3 regions of the Methylosinus trichosporium OB3b genome follow, and region 2 is predicted to be linked to each of the others. Evidence: riboswitches for the same ligand, from Rfam matches in the RefSeq annotation. Region 2 holds a riboswitch; each other region holds the start of a gene.
The links. A riboswitch is a leader RNA that binds a small molecule or an ion and turns the genes downstream of it on or off. The one in region 2 is predicted to bind cobalamin.
Positions count from the first base shown of each region.

Region 1: another riboswitch for cobalamin. It lies ahead of CQW49_RS09605 (hypothetical protein); the one in region 2 lies ahead of cobW (cobalamin biosynthesis protein CobW).
Region 3: another riboswitch for cobalamin. It lies ahead of CQW49_RS10010 (TonB-dependent receptor plug domain-containing protein); the one in region 2 lies ahead of cobW (cobalamin biosynthesis protein CobW).

Region 1 is NZ_CP023737.1:1,976,835-1,984,289, forward strand. It holds gene CQW49_RS09590 (MacB family efflux pump subunit) at 1-1,796, opposite strand, end outside; gene CQW49_RS09595 (efflux RND transporter periplasmic adaptor subunit) at 1,799-3,130, opposite strand; cobalamin riboswitch at 3,774-3,990, shown strand; gene CQW49_RS09605 (hypothetical protein) at 4,098-5,024, shown strand; gene CQW49_RS25095 (hypothetical protein) at 5,090-5,302, shown strand; partial or broken gene CQW49_RS09610 (precorrin-8X methylmutase) at 5,299-5,925, shown strand; partial or broken gene cobI (precorrin-2 C(20)-methyltransferase) at 5,925-6,655, shown strand; partial or broken gene cobJ (precorrin-3B C(17)-methyltransferase) at 6,652-7,380, shown strand; gene CQW49_RS09625 (precorrin-6A/cobalt-precorrin-6A reductase) at 7,448-7,455, opposite strand, start outside.
Region 2 is NZ_CP023737.1:3,762,533-3,769,987, forward strand. It holds gene CQW49_RS17860 (XRE family transcriptional regulator) at 1-434, opposite strand, end outside; gene CQW49_RS17865 (hypothetical protein) at 833-1,333, shown strand; gene CQW49_RS26180 (lytic transglycosylase domain-containing protein) at 1,370-1,918, shown strand; gene CQW49_RS17875 (CbtB domain-containing protein) at 2,257-2,466, shown strand; gene CQW49_RS17880 (CbtA family protein) at 2,482-3,189, shown strand; gene CQW49_RS17885 (histidine phosphatase family protein) at 3,186-3,779, shown strand; partial or broken gene CQW49_RS17890 (ABC transporter ATP-binding protein) at 3,710-4,414, opposite strand; gene CQW49_RS17895 (FecCD family ABC transporter permease) at 4,480-5,502, opposite strand; cobalamin riboswitch at 5,615-5,824, shown strand; gene cobW (cobalamin biosynthesis protein CobW) at 5,931-6,965, shown strand; gene cobN (cobaltochelatase subunit CobN) at 6,965-7,455, shown strand, end outside.
Region 3 is NZ_CP023737.1:2,086,804-2,094,258, reverse strand. It holds gene CQW49_RS10030 (hypothetical protein) at 1-853, shown strand, start outside; gene thrC (threonine synthase) at 915-2,327, shown strand; gene CQW49_RS10020 (GNAT family N-acetyltransferase) at 2,335-2,940, shown strand; gene CQW49_RS10015 (WecB/TagA/CpsF family glycosyltransferase) at 3,335-4,117, shown strand; cobalamin riboswitch at 4,274-4,475, shown strand; gene CQW49_RS10010 (TonB-dependent receptor plug domain-containing protein) at 4,578-6,596, shown strand; gene CQW49_RS10005 (hypothetical protein) at 6,825-7,349, shown strand; gene CQW49_RS10000 (hypothetical protein) at 7,340-7,455, opposite strand, start outside.

The DNA.
Region 1 (7,455 bases), 1.8 Mb from region 2:
GCGACGCCGAGCGCGCCGCCGATCAGGCAGACCAGCACGGCTTCGATCAAGAACTGGTGCAGGATATCGCTTTGGCGGCCGCCGACCGCCATGCGCACGCCGATCTCGCCGACGCGCTCAGATACCGAGACGAGCATGATATTCATCACGCCGATGCCGCCGACGATCAGGGATATCACTGCGATGGCCGCGACGAGCAATGTCAGGATCTGCGTCGTGCCCTGAATGGTGCGACGAATGTCGTCGGTGTTGAGAATAAAAAAATCCTTGCTCTTGTGACGTTCGGTCAATAGCCGAATGACGCCTTGCTCCGCCTGATCGGTCGCAGTGGCGTCGTCGACGCGGACGCTGATGCTCCGCAGCGACAAGTCGCCGAGAAAGCGCGCCTGCACGGTGGTGTAGGGTAGGTAGACGGTCGGATTGGCGCTGGAGCCGAAGCCGCTCTGCTGCTGCCGGATGACTCCGACGATGCGGCAGGGGACGCGTCCGACGAGGACGATTCTGCCGACCGGATTCGACGCGCCGTCGGGGAACAGCGTCTTGCGCGCATTGCCGTCGATCACCGCATCCTGGGCGTAGCTGCGCACGCTATCGGCGTCGAGAAAACGGCCCTCTGCCAGCTGCGAGCCCTTGACTCGAAAATATTGCTCGCCGACTCCATTGACCTGCGCGCTGGCCTCGATCGAGGCGAAACGGAGCGTGCTGGAGGTCGAGACCGTCGGCGCCACCGCCGCCACGAAGGGCTGCTGCGCCAAGGCGCGCGCGTCCGCTATCACCAGAGTCTTGATCTTGCCGGAGCGTGTGTCGCCGAAATCCTTGCCCGGAAAGATCTCGAGGGTGTTGGTGCCGAGAGCGTTGATATTGGACAGCACCCGTTCCTGGGATCCAGAGCCGAGCGCGACGACGCAGACCACGGACGCCACGCCGATGATGATGCCGAGCATGGTCAAAAATGCGCGCAGCCGATGGGCGTTCATGGATAGCAACGCCATGCGCAGCGCTTCCCGGAAGCGGCTCACTCGCGCGGACCACGCCGTCGCCGACTCGCGAGCGCGCGCGGCGTCGTCGAGATGGATCGCGCTCGGCTCGGCGACCGCGACGCTCTCGCGTGGATTGGACCGATCCGATGTGACCACGCCGTCGCGCAATTCTATGATGCGCTGGGCTCGACGGGCGACCGCCATGTCATGAGTGACGATGATCACCGTGCGGCCTTCGGCATGGATCTCGTCCAGGATTCGCAGAACCTCCTCGCCGCTGCGGCTGTCGAGCGCGCCGGTCGGCTCATCCGCGAGGATCACGTCTGCGCCGTTGATCAAGGCGCGTGCGATCGACACGCGTTGCTGCTGTCCGCCGGAAAGCTGCCCGGGCGTGTGCGTCGAGCGCTCGGCCAGTCCGAGACGGTCGAGGATCGCCGAGGCCCGGCGGCGACGTTCCATGGACGAAAAGCCGGCGTAGATCGCAGGCATCTCCACATTGCCCATCGCGGTGAGCTCATTGAGAAGATGGTAGCGCTGGAATATGAATCCGAAATGCTCGCGCCGCAGCGCGGCGAGCTCGTCTCGATCGAGCTCACAGACGTCGCGTCCGAGGATTCGATAACAGCCGGAGGTCGGCCGATCGAGGCAGCCGAGAATATTCATCAGCGTTGATTTTCCCGAGCCGGATGCGCCGACGATGGCGACCATCTCGCCGGCGTCTATGCGCAAGTCGACGCAATCCAGCGCAGCGACCAGGGAATCACCGGATGAATAGACGCGGCTGACCTTGTCCAGCAGGATCAATGGATCCGTCATGCTCACATCCCCATCGGCGGCGGCGGCGAACCGAGCATTGCTTTCGGCGTCGCGGCGCCGGTGACGCCGATCACCACGCGTTCGCCGACGGTGAGTCCAGAGCGGATCTCGGCCGTGATCTTGTTGTTGAGCCCGACTTTCACGGCGCGCGTCGCGACGGCGCCGGAAGGCTCGACCACCCGCACCTTATAGGCGCCCTCCGCGTCGACCTCGCCCAGCGCCGCGGCGGGAACGGTCAGCACATCATGCGCCTCGTCCAGCACGATATGGACCTCCGCGGTCATGTAGGTGCGTAGATCGCCGTCGGGGTTCGGCACGTTGAAGATGCCATTGTAGTAGATCGCCGACGAGGAGGAGGACGTTGACGAGGAGGACGAGCCGCCGTTCGACGAGGTCGTGGAGGTCGAAGTGAAACTGCTGTCGGTCTTGATGGATTCCGGCGCCGGCTCGATGAATGCGAGGCTCCCGTGATAGCGGCGCTCCGGATCGCCCAGAATCGTGAAGTAGACCTTCTGACCAGGCTTCACCCGCACGACGTCGGCCTCCGAGATCTCGGCGCGGATGGTCATCGTATCGACCTGGCCGAGAACCACGATGGTCGGCGCCGACTGCACGGCGTTCACCGTCTGACCTTCCTGGGTGACGATCGCGAGCACGGAGCCGTCGATCGGCGCGGTGATGCGCGTATAGCCGAGATTGACGCGAGCCGCCTCGATCGCGACCTCGGCCTCGATGATCTGGGCGTCGAGTTGAGCGATTTGCGCCCGCGTCGTCCTCACATTCGCTTCCGCGGAATCATAGTCGGCTCGCGAGCTCGCCTTCTGGGCCAGCGTCGCCTTCTGGCGCGTGAAATTGGCCTCGGCGAGCATGAGCGACGCCTCCTTTTCCTCACGCTGAGCGCGGGTGCTCCGCAGCGCCGCCTCGCTCGTGCGCAGCGCGTTGCGCTGGGTCACGGAATCGATCTCGGCGATGAGCTCGCCGGCCTCGACCCTTTGGCCCAGCGCGACCTTCAACGACACCACGCGACCAGACATCTGCGCGCCGACGGCGACCAGCTTCACCGGCTTCAATGTGCCGGTCGCCAACACGGTCCGTTCGATGTCGCCGATAACGGCCGGCGCCGTCACCAGATTAGCGTCGGGTTGCGGCGACAGTTTCGCCTTCAGCGCCCAGCCGATCGCGAGCACCGCCAGAATCGCGCCGATCAGCAGCCGGCGCGGCGCAGATCGACCGGACGGCGCCGGCGCGAGCCGCGGCCGATCGCGCTCTCGCCCCGGCAGCAGGTCGACTCGGGCCGCGTCCTGTGCTGTCGGCATATCTTTCATCATCTGCATGGCGAGCGCTCGCTGCGGAGGGCGACCAGACATGTTTGACCCGTGCTCATCAAAATGCTCCTGGAAGATGCGGGCCGGCGCCGAACGCAGCGCTCGTGAGCAAAGCAGTGACGCACCCGTTGTCGACGGTAGATTTCATCGGGACCTCGACGATGAAGCGCATCCGAACCAATTTGATCGGAGAGAACTCTTTCGTTCTTTCGTCGGAGTGAGCGAATTCTGATCGCTGGGACGATTCCGCGTTCGAACGAAAGGCGCTATTGACCAGCAGCAAACGACGCGCCCACATCTGATCAATTCGGAGGCAACCCAATCCTGCGGCGACTGCTCCTATCAACCCCGACTCGAACGCATCCTAGGCGGGAATTCGGGCTTGCCGCGCCGAAAGTGGTAAACTCGGCGCGTTTCCGAATAGTGTCGCTTCCGTTATCGACAATTGGCTGAAGTCGCCGCTGTCGAGTTCGCCCGGCAATCGTTCGCTCCACGCCAAAAAGCTCTTTGCGCTTCGACGGCGGAACTTTGACCTCGAACGTCGGCGCGCCGCTGCTCGGTGAAGTTCTGCGCGCAGCAGCTCTGCATGGTTCAGGGGAGGCTCGTCGCGCCCCGTGCGCGGTCCTGTCTTGACAGGACCGCGGTCGGGCGCGTCTATTCGCCGGGCGCTGGTTCCTGTCTTGCGACAGGCGAAGAGGGAAGGCGACGGATTGCCCGAAAGGCAGCCCGAGCGCAGCCGCCCCCCGCGACCGTGAACGGAGAGGTCCTCCGACGCCACTGGCCGACAAGGCTGGGAAGGTGGAGGACCGAGGTGGATTGCGATCCCCAGATCCGTGAGCCGGGAGACCTGCCAGCGCATGACGACGGGCGGACGGGGCGCGCCGCAACCGATCGAGCCGGCTTGCGTTCGCCCTTCGCACAGAGGTCGACGACAATCGGTTTCGGCTGGCCGCCTCATGAGAGATGAGGGCCGGCTTTGATCCAGACCTATTCGGACGAGCGAGCGGAAACGCCGCAGCGCGCGCATCCGCGTCCCGGCGCGCCGCAGGTCCGCGGCTGGTGCCCCGGAGCCTTGCGGCCGATGGCCTCGGGCGACGGTCTCGTCCTGCGCGTCAGGCCACGGCTGGGACGGATAGCCGGCGAGCAGCTCATCGGGATCGCTTCGGCCGCGCAATGGTTCGGCGACGGAGAGATCCACCTCACCAACAGAGCCAATCTGCAAATCCGCGGCGTCGCCGAAGCCGATCACGGCGCCCTTCTCGCCATGCTCGGCCGTCTCGGCCTCGTCGATTTGGACGAGCGCGCCGAGCGGCGGCGCAACATCATCGTGACGCCGTTCCCGGACGAGGCGGGGGAGACGGAGCGGATCGCCGCCGCAATGACCGCGGCGCTCGCCGATCTCCCGCCGCTTCCGGCAAAATTCGGCTTCGCCGTGGACACGGGAGCGGTCCGGCGACTCGCCCAGACGTCGGCCGATATCCGCATCGAGCGCGCGGCCGATGGCGGGATCATCCTGCGCGCGGATGGCGCGCCGAAGGGCCAACGGGTTCGAACGGATGCGGCGGCAGGAGCGGCGGTCGAGCTGGCGCGCTGGTTTCTGGCCGCTGGCGGCGTCGCGGCGGGTCGCGGACGCATGGCGGCTCTCGTCCGCCGCATAGGGCCGCCGGTTGGTCGGGATCACGCCGAACCGCGCCGGCGGCGGAAGCTCCCACGCCCGGACCGGTCCCGGACGGCTATCTCGTCGGCTTCCCGTTCGGCGCGGCGCCGGCGGCGGCGCTGCAGGCGCTGGGCCGCCTCGGCGATGTCCGCGTCACGCCCTGGCGAATGCTCGCGGTGGAGACGAGCCTCGCCCCGCCGGCGCTCGAAGGCGTCCTGCTCGCGGCCGATCCTGTTCTGCAGGTGAGCGCGTGTTCCGGCGCGCCATTTTGCCCGCAAGCCGCAGGACCGACGCGGGACCTCGCCCGCGCATTGGCGCCCGCTGTCCCGGTGGGGGCGCATCTTCACGTCGCCGGCTGCGCGAAGGGCTGCGCCCATGCGGCGCCCGCCGATCTCACCATCGTCGCGACGCCGCGCGGCTATGACCTCGTCGTGCGCGGCGCCGCGGCCGACGGGCCGCGCATCCGCGATCTGCGCCCGGCCGATTTCGCCGATGGCGCGCTGTTCGAAGAGGCTCTCGCGTGAAGCGCTATGAAACAGATGGCGCAGCGATCTATCGTCGCTCCTTCGCCATCATCCGCTCCGAAGCCGATCTCGCCCGCTTCTCCGCGGAGGAGGAGCCGATCGTGGTTCGGATGATTCACGCCGCCGGGCTGGTCGGGCTCGAAGCCGGCGTGCGCTTCGGCCCGGGCTTCGTCGCCGCGGCGCGCGCGCGCTGGAAGCAGGCGCGCCCATATTGTGCGACGCCCGCATGGTGGCGAGGGCGTCACCCGCGCCCGTCTGCCGGCCCGCAACGAGGTTCTCTGCACGCTCGCCGATCCTTCCGTGCCGGATCTCGCCGCAAGGCTCGGCGACACCCGTTCCGCGGCCGCGGTGGAGCTGTGGCGTCCCCGTCTCGCGGGGCCGTGATCGCCATCGGCAACGCCCCGACGGCGCTGTTCCGCCTTCTCGACATTCTCGCCGAGCCGGGAGCGCCGCGGCCGGCGGCCATCATCGGCTGCCCGGTCGGCTTCGTCGGCGCGGCCGAATCGAAGGACGAGCTGATGGCCGCGCCGCCGGCCCCGGCGCTAACCGTGCTCGGCCGCCTCGGCGGCTCGGCGATCACCGTCGCGGCGCTCAACGCGCTCGCCAGCCGGAGCGAGATCTGATGGGTCGCATCATCTGCGCCGGGCTCGGCCCCGGCGATCCCGATCTTCTCAGCGTGAAGGCCGATCGGGCGGTCCGCGGCGCGCGCCAGCTGGCTTTTTTCCGCAAGGCCGGACGGCCCGGACAGGCGCGGCGGATCGTCGAGGGACTGCTCGCGCCCGATGTGGTCGAGCATGCGATGGAATATCCCGTCACCACCGAGCTTCCGTCGGACGGGCGGCCTACCAATCCCTTCTCGCGCGTTTCTACGACGGCTGGGCCGAACGGCTCGTGACGCTCGCGGAGCGGGACGACGTCGTCGTCCTCTGCGAAGGCGATCCCTTCTTCTACGGCTCCTTCATGCATCTCCACACGCGTTTGCAGGGGCGAGTGGAGATCGAGATCATCCCCGGCATTCCCGGCATGGCGGGCTGCTGGACGGCGACCGGAATCTCGATCACCTGGGCTGACGATGTGATGACCGTCCTCCCCGGCACGCTGGACGAGGACGAGCTCGTCCGCCACATGACAGCGGCCGATGCGCTGGTGGTGATGAAGACGGGCCGCAATCTCGCCCGCGTCAGGCGCGCGCTGCGGCGCGCCGGCCGGCTGGAGCGCGCATGGCTCGTCGTCCACGGCGCCATGCCCGGCGAGCGCGTCGCCCGCCTCGTCGACGTCGGCGACGACGATTGCCCTTATTTCGCGACCGTGATCGTCCATGGCGAAGAGCGCCGCCCGGAGCGGCCGAAATGACCGGCCGCCTCACTGTCGTCGGCCTCGGGCCCGGCTCGCCCGATCAGATCACGCCGGAGGTCGCGGCCGCGCTCGCCGAGGCGACCGACGTCGTCGGCTACGGCCCCTATGTCGCGCGGGCGCCGGCGCGGCCGGGCCTCGTCGTCCACGCCTCCGACAATCGCGAAGAGCTCGCCCGCGCCCGCCAAGCGATCGCGCTGACCGCGTCGGGACGCCGGGGTTCGTCATATCCTCGGGCGACCCCGGCGTCTTCGCGATGGCGGCGGCCGTGTTCGAGGCATTGGAGGAACTTGCCGATCCCGATTCGCTCGACATCGCGGTCCTCCCGGGCGTGACGGCGATGCTGGCGGCCGCGGCGCGCATCGGCGCGCCGCTCGGTCATGACTTTTGCGCGATCAACCTCTCGGACAATCTGAAGCCCTTCGCGCTCATCGAGACGCGACTCAGGGCCGGCGGGCGCCGATTTCGCGCTCGCGCTCTACAATCCCCGCTCCGCGGCGCGGCCGGACGGCTTCGGGCGGGTTCTGGCCATCCTGCGGGAGAGCTGCGGCGACGAGCGCCTCGTTATCTTCGCCCGGGCGGTGACGACGCCGGAAAGACGATCGCCACGACCACGCTCGCCGAGGCGCGCCCGAAATGGCGGATATGCGGACGATCGTCCTCGTCGGCAATTCGCAGACCGCCGCGTCGGGCGCTTCGTCTACACGCCGAGGTCGGCGCCATGACCGAGCGCCGCCATGAGGTCGGCCACATCCCGCGCGAGTTTTCGCGGCGGAACGGCCGGGCGCTCGATCATGACC
Region 2 (7,455 bases):
ACTGCGCGCACGAACTCGACCTCGCCCGCGCCGAGGCCGAGCCGGCGCAGCAGGGCGCGCGGAAACGGCAGCTTCTCGACGAGGGCGCTGCGCGAATCGGCTGGCTCCGCGACTCGCGGGCGCACATGCGAATGCGGGATCATCGCCATATCCGGGCCTGCCGGCAAGGGCGGCGGCTCGCCTTCCTGCTCGAATACGGGCGCGCCGCGATCGAGGACGAGCCAGTCGAGCGAGACGCCGGCCACTTCCGCTATGCGTCCGAGCTTCTCGGCCGACGCTTCGCTCTGCTCCTTGATATAACGGCTATAGGTGGAGGCCTTGACGCCGGATTCTCTCAGCACGCGCGCCGAGCCGCCCGCCAGCTCGACCGCCTGCGCCAGTCTCCTGGCGAGGCCGCTCCTGTCGAATACGGGTCCCTCATCCGTTTCCGGCACATTCCGTCTCGATTATGGTTGACATCTTTCTCCGGATACGGGAAACTCCGTCGTATTCGGCGAAATGTGGTTTATGCATATATGGTTAGCATGCAAGTTTCGGCGTGTCACGGTGACGGGACGCATCGGGTGAAGGACTACAGCCCCACGGCCCTCGTCCTGAGGAGCCCGCGAAGCGGGCGTCTCGAAGGACGTCGCCGGCAGAAGCCTTTTGATTTCGTTCCGCGGCCGTCCTTCGAGACGCCGCTTGCGGCGGCTCCTCAGGACGACGATTGAGGAGTTTTTCCTACACCCGATCGCCTTGGCGCGTTTGGGCGGCGCGGCGGAACGATCGCCGCGGCTAATGGTATGGCCCCGTCGGGCGAAACCGCGTCCGGCGATTACCGGAGAATGGTTGCGTGAGACAAAATGGTCATGTGCGTTCTGTCGAGCTGCGCCGCATCGCGGCGACCCTGGCCCAGTCCGGACAGATGGACGACGCCGCGGAGCTGAGGCGCGCGGCGGATCGGCTCGAAGAGGTGGAAAGCGGCGTCGCGCTGGACGCCGCGGCGATCGAGAGCCGTTTGCCGCAGCAGATCCATGCGCGGTCCGCCGGCATCGGCGACGTTCTGCTCGACATGCACAGCTCCACGCTGAGCGGATTGTCCGACGACGACGACGTCGAGGGTTACGTCGACTTCATGACTCTGATTTGCCTCTCCGCAGCGGCGAGCATATCGGTCTCCGGCGCGCGGTCCGATGGGCGCATCCCGTCACTCCCGGATTTCCTCGCGAGCGCCCGTGAACGATATTTGAACGCCGTCATCGTCAACGCCTGGGTCGAGCGGTCCCGGGAAGAAGCGGAGGCGGCGACGTCGAGAAGGGAAAGCCGCGCGCCAACCCGGAGTCGACAATCGTGAACGCGGCGGTTACGGTCCATCTCGGGAGGGCCCAGAATGAAAGTAGCGATTCGCGCCGTAGCGGCGCTCGGGTTGGTCGCGCTCGCCGGTTGCAGCAGCGCTCCGCCGGATACGGGCTTCGTCGCCAAGGCGCCGGACGAGCCCATTCCGCCGCCGGAGCCGATCACCCTCACGCCGCGCCAGAAGCTCGAAGCCAGCATCACGCGCAAGGCCATCGCCTACGACATTCCGGAATCGCTCATTCACAGAGCGGTGCGCCGCGAGAGCAATTACAATCCCGCCGCCAAGAATGGTCCTTATTGGGGCCTGATGCAGATCAGCTATCCGACCGCCCGCAGCGTCGGCTATAATGGCCCGGCCAAGGGCCTGCTCGACGCCGAGACCAATCTCAATTACGGCGTCGCTTATCTCGCCAACGCCTATCGCGTCGCCGAGGGCGACATTTCCCGTGCCATCAGGCTCTATTCGACCGGCTTTTATTACGAGGCCAAGCGCAAGGGTCTGCTCGGCGTCATGCGCGGAGCCGATTCCACGCCCGAGAAGGTCGCCGCCGCCGAGACGAGCGCCGCGCCATCGGCGAAGTGAGCGCGGCAGCGCAGGGCGATCAGTGAAGGAGCCCTCGTCCTGAGGAGCCGCCGCAGGCGGCGTCTCGAAGGACGGCCGCAGGGCCTAATCAAAAACTTTCCGCCAGTCGCCGTCCTTCGAGACGGAAATCCTTCGCAGGATGCACTGATCCTCGAGAGATCCTCGCGCTTCATGATTGACACGCGCCGCCTTCGCGGACAAATTGCCCCCGTGCTCATGGGGAAGCCGGTGTCAAATCCGGCGCGGTTGCGCCACTGTGACCTGCCATCCGGCAGGGAGCCAGACCTCCATGGAAGCGCTTTGCAATCCAGCGGGACGCGGGATCCCGAGGAGGCGTGATGACCACTGAAATTCTCATCCGTGACGTTCGGTCGGCCCCGATTCCGGTGCGGGACATTCTCCCCTTCGCGATCTGGTTCGGGCTTCTCGCCCTTCTCGCGATCTATTTCATCGGCGCCGAGCAGGGCGCGACCGCTCTCGTCGAGGGCGCCTATATCCACGAGCTCGTGCATGACGGGCGCCATCTGCTCGGCTTCCCCTGCCACTGAGCGGGAGTCCCGACATTGGTCGCGAAGCTCCTGCTGCGCGGGATGCTGGCCGGCGTCCTGGCGGGCGTCGTCGCCTTCGCGCTGGCCTTTCTCTTCGGCGAGCGGCAGATCGATCTCGCCATCGCCTTCGAGACGGCGATGGCGCATGCGGAGGATGAGCCGGAGCTGGTGAGCCGGGCGATGCAGGCGACTTTTGGCCTGCTGACCGCTCTGCTCGTCTATGGCGGCGCGCTCGGGGGCCTGCTCGCCCTCGTCTTCGCCTTCGCCCATGGACGCATGGGCCGGCTGGACGCCCGCTCGACGGCGCTGCTGCTCGCCGCGCTCGGCCTCACGGTCCTCGTCCTGGTTCCGGCGCTCAAATATCCGCCCAATCCGCCGGCGGTCGGCGATCCGGCGACGATCGGCGCGCGCAGCCTCCTCCATTTCGGGATGCTCGCCGTCTCCCTCCTCGCCGCCGTCGCCGCGGCTTCCGCCGCCGGCGGGGCGCGGCGTCGGCTCGGCGGCTGGAACGCCGCTCTGCTCGGCGTCGGCGGCTATCTCGCTCTGGTGGCGGGCGTGATGGCGATCCTGCCGGCGATCGACGAGGTTCCGCAGAATTTCTCCGCGACGACTCTGTGGAATTTCCGGCTCGCCTCGCTCGGCGTCAACGCCGTGCTTTGGTTGAGCCTCGGCCTCCTGTTCGGCGCGCTCTGCCACGAGCGGGCGCCGGCCGCCGCGAAGTGACCGAGCCGGCGACGCGGCTGCTGCTGCTTTGCCATGCGTCCACAGCCGCGCAGCGGAGCGCCGCCTTTCCCCTCGACGAGCCCATCGATGAGAAGGGCCGCGCTGCGGCGGCGGGGATCGCCGGTCGTTTTTCGTCCGCGCGGACCATCGTCGCCAGTCCGGCGCGTTGCGCCCTCGACACCGCCGCCGCGGCGGGGCTGGCGGCGCGTCCCGAGCCGGCCTTGCGCGATTGCGATTATGGCCGCTGGGCCGGCCGCAGCCTCGGCGACGTCGCCGAATCAGAGCCGGAAGCGGTCGAGCAATGGCTGATCGACCCGGAGGCCGCGCCGCATGGCGGCGAATCGATCGCCGCTCTCATCGCCCGCGTCGCCGGCTGGATGGAGAGCGGCGCGATCGCCGGCCCGGCGCTGGCGATCACCCATGCCGGCGTGATCCGCGCCGCGGTCATCCACGCCATCGGCGCTCCCGCCGGCTCCTTCTGGCGCATCGACGCGCCGCCTCTGTCGCTGGTCGATCTGCGTCACAACGGGCGCGGCTGGTCCTGGCGCGCCGGCGTCCATCCGGTGAGCACCGCGGGGTCGACGCGGTAGACGGCGCGCAGGCGCTCGGGCGTCAGCGCCGCGTCCGGCGCGCCGTCGGCGACGATGCGTCCCTCGTCGATCAGAATGATGCGGTCGCAGAAGCGCTGGGCGAGGCCGAGATCATGGGTCACGGCGAGGACCAGCCGGCCCTCGCGCGCGATGCGCCGCAGCGTCTCCATGATCGCCACCGCGTGATGCGGATCGAGCGAGGCGGTCGGCTCGTCGGCGAGCAGCGCGGGCGCCTCGACGGCGAGCGCTCGCGCCAGCAGCGCCCGCGCGCGCTCGCCGCCGGAGAGGCTCGTCGCCGCGCGCTCGGCGAGATGGGCGACATCGGCGGCCGCCATCGCCGCCGCGACCGCCACCTCATCGGCCGCGCCGATCCGGCCGAGCGGGCCGAGCCGCGGCAGCCGCCCGAGCTCGACGAGGCGCCGCACGCTGATCGGCCAATGCAGCGTCTGGCCCTGCGGCAGGAAGGCGAGGCGCGTCGCCCGCTCGCGCGCGCTCATGCGCGCCAGCGGCCGTCCGTCCCAGGCGATCTCTCCCGAGCGGATGGGAATGAGCCGGCAGAGCGCGCGCAGCAGCGTCGATTTTCCGGCGCCATTCGGGCCGAGCAGCCCGACGAGCGCGCCGGCGCGAGCGTCGAGATCGAGGTCGCGCAGAATAGCGGCGCCGCCGAGATCGACGCCGAGGCCGCGGACTCGAAGAGCGCTCATCGACCGGCTCCCGGAGCGTTGGGCCGCAGCAGCACGCCGATGAAGACGGGCGCGCCGATCATCGCGGTGACGACGCCGAGGCGCAGCTCGGTCGAGGTCGGAATGAGCCGCACCAGAATATCCGCGAGGCCCAGCAGCACGGCGCCGATGAGCGCGGAGGGCGCGAGGCTCCGGCTCGGCCGCTGATCGGTGAAAGGACGCGCGAGATAAGGCGCGACGAGGCCGACGAAGCCGATGGAGCCGGAGACCGCGACCGCGGCGCCGACGCCGATGGCGACGCCCGCGGCGACGAGCGCGCCGACGCGGCCGAGATCGAAGCCGAGGCTGCGCGCGGCGTCCTCGCCGAGCGCGAGCCCGTCCAGCGCGCGTGCCTGAAACAGGATCAACGCCGCGCCGGCGGCGATCAGCGGCGTCGCCAGCAGCACATGCTCGAGCGAGCGGTCGCTCAGCGAGCCGAGCAGCCAGAAGGCGATCTCGGACACGGCGAAGGGATTGGGCGCGAGATTGAGCGCCAGCGACACGCCGGCGCCGGCGAGCGCCGAAACGGCGACGCCGGCGAGGATCAGCGTCGACGGGCCTTCGCTGCGCCGCGCGATCGGCAGCAGCGCCGCGAGGCCGAGCAAGGCGCCCGCCACCGCCATCAGCGGCAGCGCCAGCGGCGCCGCTCTGGCGACGCCGAAATAGAGCGCGATCACAGCGCCGAGCGACGCCGAGCTCGAGGTTCCGATGACGGCCGGATCGGCGAGCGGATTGCGCAAGAGGCCTTGCAGCGCAGCGCCCGACAGTCCGAGCATGGCGCCGATGAGCAGCGAGAGCAGCGCGCGCGGCGCGCGGATTTGAAAGACGATGTCCCGCGCAATCTGGTCGCCGCCGCCGAGCAGCGCGGCGCCGATCTCGGCAGGGGAGAGCGGTGCGGGGCCGACGAGCACGGACAGGGCGCCGACGAGGATTGCGAGCGCGGCCAGGAACGGAACGAGCGGCGGCGCCGTGATCCGGCCGCAGGTTGGGACAGCTGCCAAAAAAACCTCGGCTTCGATAGCGAGATGACGGATAGGCGGGCGGAGGATTAGCGTCGACGCGCGGCGAGGCAAGCGGATTTTGCGAGAGCGTTTGACAGGCACGCGCGCCTCGAATACTCCCGAGGGCGATGGTCCTTCCAAATGAAGGTGAAAAGGGAACGCGGTGCGGACGATCCGTCCAAGGCCGCGGCTGCCCCCGCAACTGTAAGCGGAAAGTCCTCATCACGACGCCACTGGCGAGGGTCGCGCGCGGCCCAGCCGGGAAGGCGATGGGAACGTTCGATCCGCAAGCCAGGAGACCTGCCATCGACAACTGATCGCGGGCCGGGCGGGGCGCCTCGGCGCCGGCGGCGTCCGTTTGGTGGACGTCCGGCTTCGGATGCCGAAGCGATCGATCGCGCCCCGACGCATTGGCGGAGCGCAGGCCCGTGACCAAGATCCCGACCACAGTCATCACCGGCTTTCTCGGCTCCGGCAAGACCACGCTCATTCGTCATCTGCTGCACAACGCCGGCGGGCGGCGCCTCGCGGTGATCGTCAACGAGTTCGGCGACATCGGCGTCGACGGGGACATTCTGCGCGGCTGCGGCGCCGACGCCTGCGCGGAGGAGGACATCGTCGAGCTCGCCAATGGCTGCATCTGCTGCACCGTGGCCGATGATTTTCTGCCGACGATGACGAAGCTGCTGGAGCGGGCCGATCCGCCCGAGCATATATTGATCGAGACCAGCGGCCTCGCTCTGCCCAAGCCGCTGCTGAAAGCCTTCGCCTGGCCGGATGTGCGCACGCGCGCGACCGTCGACGGCGTGATCGTCGTCATCGACGCGGCGGCGGTGGCCGCAGGGCGTTTCGCGCCGGACGAAGCGGCGCTCGCCGCTCTGCGCGCGCAAGATCCCAATCTCGACCATGAGACGCCGCTCGAGGAATTGTTCGAGGAGCAGCTCGGATCGGCCGATCTCGTCGTGCTCAACAAGACCGATCTTCTCGACGCCGCCGAGCTCGCCGCGGTCGAGCGGGACGTGCTTGCGGCGGCGCGCGCGGGCGTGGTCGCGATGCGCGCCTGCGAGGGCCGGCTGCATCCTTCCGCTCTGCTCGGCCTCGGCCTCTCAGCCGAGGACGATCTCGACAGCCGGCCGTCGCACCATGAAGCGGAGGCGGATCATGATCACGATGATTTCACGAGCTTCGTGCTGCATGCCGGCGCGATCGAAGCCGCCGAGCCGCTCGCCGCGCGTCTTGGCGACATCCTCGCGCGCCATGACGTGCTGCGCCTCAAGGGCGTCGTCGCCGTGCGCGGCAAGCCGGCGCGGCTCATCGTGCAGGCCGTCGGACCGCGCGTCGAAACCTATTATGATCGCCGCTGGCGCGAGGACGAATCGCGCATGAGCCGCCTCGTCGTCATCGGCGAGAAGGGGTTTGCGCGCGAGAACATCGAGGCGGCGCTGATCGCGGCGCTCGTCTGATGCATCTGCTGGCGATCCAGCAGGGCCAGCTCGTTCCGGGCGACGAGGCCGTCGATCTCGGCCAGACGCCCGGCGCCATCGTCGTGCTCTCGGCCGCCGACAGCGATCTGTCCTGCCTCGCCGCGGCGGCGGCGCGTCGTCCGGCCGATGCGCCGAGCCTGCGCCTCGCCAATCCGCTCGGCCTCGCGCATCCGTTGTCGGTCGATCTCTATGTCGAGAAAATAATCGCGTCGGCGCGCTGCGTCTGCGTGCGCCTGCTCGGCGGGCGCAGCTATTGGCCTTACGGTCTCGATGAGATCGCGCGTGTCTGCCGGGAGCGCGGCGTCGCCTTCGCCGCGCTGCTCTCCGATGACGCCGACGATCCGGAATCGGAGGCGCTGTCGACAATTCCCGTCGCCGAGCGGCGGCGGCTGCTCGCTTATCTCATCGAGGGCGGCGCCGACAACGCCCGTAATTTCTTGAGCCATGCGGCGTATCTCATCGGCGCGGC
Region 3 (7,455 bases), 1.7 Mb from region 2:
CTATGCGCCGGCGAGCAATCTGAAGATCATTCGCTTCAGCCTCGTCTATCCCCACTACGGCACGATCGCGGCGAATGGAATCGATCTGGAAACCGGCGACGACGCCCCGCCGCTCGGCGCATCCTCGGCTCTTTTCGTGAAATACAGCCTGCCTGTTCGCATCTGGTGGTATTTCAAGGACGGCGCGGATTACCCACGCATTCGGACGCAGGTGAGTCTCGCCTCGCTGCCAGGGCCCGACCGGGTGAGCTTCGACCTGCGCGGCCCTTATGGAAAGCTCGATTTCGACGGAGGCGCCAATTCGATCACTCAGGTTCGCTGGGGCGATGATTTTCACTTTGTCTCGACGACCATGCCTTTGACCCGAAATTCCGCCTGGACTTGGAACGTCATTAATCACGACAATCGCTATACGTCGCTGATCGCCGGAGGTTTCGAGATGGGCCTCGTCAATCTGGGCGGCACGAAGCTCAACGACGGTTACGCGGACGGCCGGGGCAGGACATCGAGCGTTTATTTCAACGGAAAGGGTTGTCCCTACGAGCCGCAGCTCATTCCCTGCGACTATGAATGGCCCTATCAATCGGCGCAGTACGAGCTGCCCTATGACAATCGTAACGGCGTGACCACATCGGAGAAGATCGCCTGGGGCTCGACGCCATTTTTCGGGACCAGCCTGACGAGCACCTATGACGGCCGCGCGTCGCATCCGTTCGATGGCTTCCCTGCGAACAAGGCGATCACCTACGACCTCTGTCTCGTGCTCGGGCGGACGATCGACGGGGGGACGACGCGGGCCGCAGCGCGCGATGTGCGGCTGGGCAATGGCCACTGCGCGGCAACGGCTCCGTAGCGCCCCGCGGGACAGAGCGAGGGGCTTTTCGCGGCTCAACTCCGCGGGTAGAAGAAGAGCTGTGCGCTACATTTCCACCCGCGGCGACGCCCCCGAGCTCGCCTTCGAAGACGTCCTCCTCGCCGGCCTCGCCGCCGATGGCGGGCTCTACACCCCCGTCGCCTATCCGCGCCTCGAGCGTGAGGCGATCGCGGCGCTCGCCGGCCTGCCCTTCGCGCAGGCGAGCGCCAACATCATCGCGCCCTTCGTCGGCGAGGCTTTTTCCGGCTCGGCGCTCGGCGAATTGACACGCGGCGCCTATGCGGGCTTCCGCCACGCCGCAGTCGCGCCGCTCACGCAGATCGACGACAATCTCTTCGTGCTGGAGCTGTTCCACGGGCCGACGCTCGCCTTCAAAGATGTGGCGATGCAGCTGCTCGGACGCATGATGAACGAGGCGCTGGCGCGGCGCGGCTTGCGCGCCACCATCGTCGGCGCCACCTCGGGCGATACGGGCGCGGCGGCGATCGAGGCCTTCCGCGGGCTCGACCGCGTCGATGTGTTCATTCTCTATCCGCATGAGCGCGTGTCCAATGTGCAGCGCCGGCAGATGACCACCATCGCCGACGACAACATCCACACGATTGCGCTCACCGGCTCCTTCGATGACGCGCAGGCCATTCTGAAAGCGCTGTTCCGCGACCAGCGCTTTCGCGAGGAGGTCGGCCTCGCCGGGGTCAACTCCATCAATTGGGCGCGCGTCGTCGCGCAGACGGTCTATTATTTCACCAGCGCCGTGGCGCTCGGCGGGCCGCTGCGCGCGGCGAGCTTCGCTGTGCCCACGGGCAATTTCGGCGATATTCTCGCCGGCTTCGTCGCCAAGCGCATGGGGCTGCCGATCGACCGGCTGCTCATCGCCACCAACGCCAATGACATTCTCGCCCGCGTTCTCGCGAGCGGCGCCTATGAGCTGCGCGCGGTCACGCCGACCCTGTCGCCGTCGATGGACATTCAGATCTCGTCCAATTTCGAGCGCCTGCTGTTCGACATGCTCGGCCGCGATCCGGCGCAGATCCGCGCGCTGATGGGCTCGCTCGATCAATCGCGGCGCTTTTCGCTCGCGCCCGAGACGCTCGCCGCCATTCGCGCCGAATTCGACGCCTGCTCCAGCAATGACGAGGAGACGACGGCCGAGATCGTCCGCACCTTCCGCGCTTCGGGCTATGTGCTCGACCCGCATGGCGCGACCGGCGTGCGCGCCGCGCGCCGCCGCCTCGCCGAGGATCCGGCGACGCCGGTGGTCGCGCTGGCGACGGCGCATCCGGCCAAATTTCCCGATGCGATCGAGGCGGCGATCGGGCGCCGGCCGCCGCTGCCCGAGCATCTCGCGCCGATCCTCGAGGCGCGCGAGCGATTCTCCGTGCTGGACAATGATGTGGCGACGGTCGCCGCCTTCATCCGCGCGCGCGCCCGCGCCGCGCGTGGGACCGCGTGAGGGCGCCATGGCTCTGTTCGGCCTCGTCTCCTATTATCGCGATCTGCCGATCCGCGGCGACGGCGTCTATCTGCGCATGTCCGACATGCGCGACTATGCCGCCTGGGCGGCGTTGCGCGAGCGCAGCCGCGCCTTTCTCACGCCCTGGGAGCCGACCTGGCCGGCCGATGATCTGACCCGCGCCAGCTTTCGCTATCGCGTGCGCCGCCACGCCGAGGAGATGGCGCGCGACGACGCCTATTCCTATTTCGTGTTCCGCGCCGCCGACGATGAGCTGGTCGGCGGGCTGACGCTCGGCCATGTGCGGCGCGGGGTCTCGCAGGCGGCGACGCTCGGCTATTGGATGGGCGAGCCCTATGCCGGCAAGGGTTATATGTCCCGCGCGGTGCGGGCCGCGCTCGACTACGCTTTCACGCGCCAGCGCTTGCATCGCATCGAGGCCGCCTGCCTGCCCACCAACGCGCCCTCGATCCGCCTGCTGGAGCGCAACGGCTTCAAGCAGGAGGGGTTTGCGCGCGCCTATCTGAACATCAATGGGCAATGGCGCGACCATCTGCTGTTCGCGCGTCTCGACAGCGATTCCCTGCCGCCGGGTCGTCCCGGCGCAGGCTGACCGGCGCCGTCTCGAATCCGCACGGCGCCGCTCGAGCGGGGCCCGCTGCGTCATTAGCCGACTCTCGACGCGCGCTCCTTCTCCCACTCGTGGGAGAAGATGGCCCCGCGAAGCGGGGTCGGATGAGGGCGCCGGCAGTTTCTCTGAATCTTGCAGCTCTGTTTCTTGAATTCGAAGCAGTTTTTGAATTCGAAGTCGTTTTTCAGTGAGGGCCCTCATCCGACCCTCGCGAAGGCGAGGGCCACCTTCTCCCGCCCTGCGGGAGAAGGGTGCGCCCATTTCTGCGACGCGACTCGTTTCTTCCGCGCGTCTGGCGCGATTCTTTCAGCCGACCCTGCAAGTCACGGGTGCGCGTCCCGCAACAGGACGCGCCAGCGTAGCAAGGGTCGCGTGCATGGAGTCGAAGGATCGAGGGCGTCCGTTCGGGGCGGTGGAGACCATCATGGTCGGCGGCGCGCAGGTGGCGCGTCTCGACCTCGAGCAGACGGCCCGGCTGATGATCGAGACCGCGCGCGGGCCGGCGCCGGAGGGCGCGCCGCTGTTCCTGACCTCGGTCAATGGCGAGGCGCTGGCGCGCCGCGACGCCGATCCCGATTTCGCCGCGCTGATCGACGGCGCCGATCTCGTCAACGCCGACGGCCAGCCGCTGGTGGTCGCCTCGCGGCTGCTGGCGCGCAACGCGCTTCCGGAGCGCGTCGCGACGACCGATCTCTATCCGCTCGTCGCCGGCAAGGCCGAGGGGGAGGGCGTCAGCTTCTATCTGCTCGGCGCCAGCGAGGAGTCCAATCGCGGGACCTTTCAAGCGACGAAGCGGCGTTTCCCGCGGCTCGACATTCGCGGTCGCTGCCATGGCTTTCTGACCGGAGCGGCGCTCGAGCGCAAGGTCGAGGAGATCGACGCGCTCGCGCCCGACATTCTGTGGCTGGCGCTCGGCGTGCCGCGCGAGCAGGAATTCGTGCGCCATTGGCGTCATCGCCTTCGCAACGTCAAAATGATCAAGACATCTGGCGGCCTGTTCGACTTCATGGCCGGGGCCAAGAAGCGGGCGCCGCTGTGGATGCAGCAGGCGGGGCTCGAATGGGCGTTTCGTCTGGCGCTGGAGCCGCGCCGCCTGCTGCGCCGCTATGCGACGACCAATCCCGTCGCGCTGATGCTGCTGATGCGCCATACGCGCTGAGGCGCAAGAGTTTCCGCCCGGCTGCGTCCGAGGCGGGAGACCAGGGCCGACAAAGTACCGCGTATCGGCTTTGGGTCCCCGGCGCGCGTCTCCGCTCGCGCCGGGGACGGCCCTGAGCGCCGCCCCGGCGCACGCTTGACTCGGCCACAGTCTCGCCTATGACTCCCCCTCGATGGTTCCCCATGTGGGATTGAATGGGAATGCGGTGAGCGTCGGCGGCGGCGCGATTCCGCGGCTGCCCCCGCAACTGTGAGCGGATAGCCGAAGACCGAAAGCCACTGGCGCGCAAGCTCCGGGAAGGCGGTCCGACCGGCGATGACCCGCGAGCCAGGAGACCTGCCATCATTCGTGGTCACGCGCGAGAGCGTCGGGCGGGGTGCACCGATGCGGCCGAGATCCGTTCGACGAACGGGTCGAGACCTTCGCAGTGACGGCCCACGTCCGCTGCGAGGCGATTGTCATGTCTTTTCCACTTTCGAGGTCCGCCGTTCTCGGCGCGCCGCTCTTCTCCGCGTCCCTGCTCGTCATCCTTCCCGCTCTCTCTTTCGCCCAGGAGGCGCTGCCGAGCCTAGAGATCGGCGCCGCCACCGTCGTCTCCGCCGATCGCGTCGAGGAGCCGGCGTCGCGCGCGGCCTCCGCCATCACCGTCGTTTCGGGCAAGGAGGTCGAGAAGCGCGGCGCGACGGGCCTGCTCGAGGTTCTGCGCGGAACGCCCGGCCTCGATCTCTATTCCTCCGGCGGCGTCGGCACGCAGAGCTTCGTCTATCTGCGTGGCGCGACGCCCGGCCAGACGCTCGTGCTCATCGACGGCGTGCGCATCGGCGATCCGTCCTCGACCGACGGCTCGGTCGATTTCGGCGCGCTCGTCGCCACCGATATCGAGAGGATCGAGGTGCTGCGCGGGCCGCAATCGGCGCTCTATGGCTCCAACGCCATGGGCGGCGTCATCGACATCATCACCCGCAAGGGCGAAGGCAAGCTCAAGGGCTCCGTCACTTTCGAAGGCGGCTCCTATGGAACGATTCACACGCGCGCCAGCGTTTCGGGCAGCGAGGGCGCGCTCTGGTACGCCTTCGCCGTCGACGCGCTGCATGTTGATGGATTTCCGCGTTATGGCTATCGCATCACGCGGCCGCTCACCATCGGCGACGGGGTGACGCCGCTGCCGGCCGCGCCCTCCGACAGTCCGACCAACAAGGGCGGCGCCAGCGCGCGGCTCGGCTATCGCATCTCCGAGGATCTGTCGGTCGAGGCTTCTTTCATCGGTTATGACAATTCGATCCGCTTCGCCAATACATTCGCCTTCACGCCGGCGGATGTGTTCGACAATGAGAACCATTCGCATTCGTCCTTCGGACAGGGCCATGTGCGTATCGACGCCGATCTCTTCGAGCGCCGGCTGCATAATCGGCTCGTGCTGTTCGGCAATGTGATCGATCGCGACATCTGGCAGACCAGCGCCTGCTTCGATGCGAGCTTTTCCTCCTTCGATTGCCGAACGGGAATGCGCGGCGCGCGCCGCGGGCTCGAATATCAGGGCGATCTGAAGCTCGACGCTCTGGGGCTGCTCACATTCGGCGCGCGACTCCAGACCGAGACGGTGCATACTTCGCAGGATCCGGCGCCGGTGGGGAGCTTCACGCCGATCGACGCCGCGCAGACGACTCATTCGGGCTTCGCCCAGCACAAGTTCACTGTGTTCGATCGTCTCGATCTCTCCTATGGCGGCCGTATCGACGCCGTCGCCGGCAATCACACATTCGGCACATGGCGTACGACCGCCGCCTATCGTCTCGAGGAAACCGGAACGAAATTCAAGGCCAGCGCCGGAACCGGCGCGCGCATCGCCTCGCTCTATCAGCTCTTCAGCCAATATGGCGATCCGCGCCTGCAGCCGGAGACGAGCCTCGGATATGATTTCGGATTCGACCAGACGCTCTTCGAGGATCGTGTGTTCACGTCGCTGAGCCTGTTCGAGAATGATTTTCGCCAGCTCATCGACTATGGCTCGGCGCCGACCTGCACGGCGACGCAAGTGTACGGCTGCTATTACAATGTCGGCAAGGCGAAGACGCGCGGAATCGAATTTTCCGGCGAGGCCGCGCTCGTGCCGAACGAATGGCGCCTGAAGGCGAGCTACACGCATCTCGTCGCGCAAGATCTCGTCAAGAATGTCGGCCTGTTTCGGCGCCCGCGCGACAAGGGCATGGCCGCGCTCGTCTATTCGGGCTTTCCCGGCCTCGAGCTCGAGGCGCGGCTCAATGTCGTCGGTCCTCGCATCGACAACGATTTGATCAACTCGCGGCGCGTGACGCTGTCGAGCTATGCGCGGCTCGATCTCTTCGCCGATTACAAGGTGAACGAGCTCTTGTCCGTCTTTGCGCGCATCGAAAACCTCAATGATGCGCGTTATGAGGAAATCTATAATTACGGAACCGCCGGACGCTCCGCCTATGGCGGAATCAGGATGAAATGGTGAGGGTGCTCCGACATGACGCGAGTGCGTCATTGTGAGCGCAGCGAAGCAATCCAGGGCCACGGGGCGGGCTCTGGATTGCTTCGTCGCTGTGCTCCTCGCAATGAGGCCCCGACGTGTGATTCAGCTGATTTGACGAGGGTGAAAGAGCGAGCCTTCAGGCTCGCTCTCGACGCCGATGAATTCGATGACGCGGGGCAGTAGAACCATGACGCAAAGAGGAGACTTCGGATGACGCTTTCTCTCGATCGGTCCGGCGGCCGCGCACTCGCCTGGCTCGCCGCCTTCATCGCCGTCGGCGCCTTCGCCGGCTTCGGGGTCGCTTGCGCGGCGCCTTTCGCGGCTTTTGCGGCAGTCGCGGCGATCGCCAATCCGCGTGGCGCGGCGCTGACGCTGACCGCCTCGGCCTGGCTCGTCAATCAGATCATCGGCTTTGCTTTTCTGCATTATCCGACCGATCCGGCGACGCTCGGCTGGGGCGTCGCGCTGCTCGTTGTGGCGCTGCTCGCCTGCGAGACCGCGCGTCTCGTCGCGCCGCGCGCCGGCGCCGTCGCGGCTTTCGTCGCCGGCTTCGGCGCTTATGAGGGCGCGCTCTATCTCGCCACGGTCGCCACCGGCGGCGTCACCACGCATTATGCGCCGGAGAGCGTCGCGCGCCTCTTCGCCATCAATGCGGCCGCCTTCGCCGCGCTGCTCGCCGCCGGCAAGATTGCTTCGCTGATCGCGACGCGGCGCGCGCGTCGCGCCTATAGCTGAGCGAATCGTTTCGCGAGCGCGAGGCTCGCGGCGACGAGGCGGCGCTCCTTCAGCAGGCGCGTCGCGCGCTCCTCGATCACGGCCGCCGCGGCGCGATCCGCGTCGG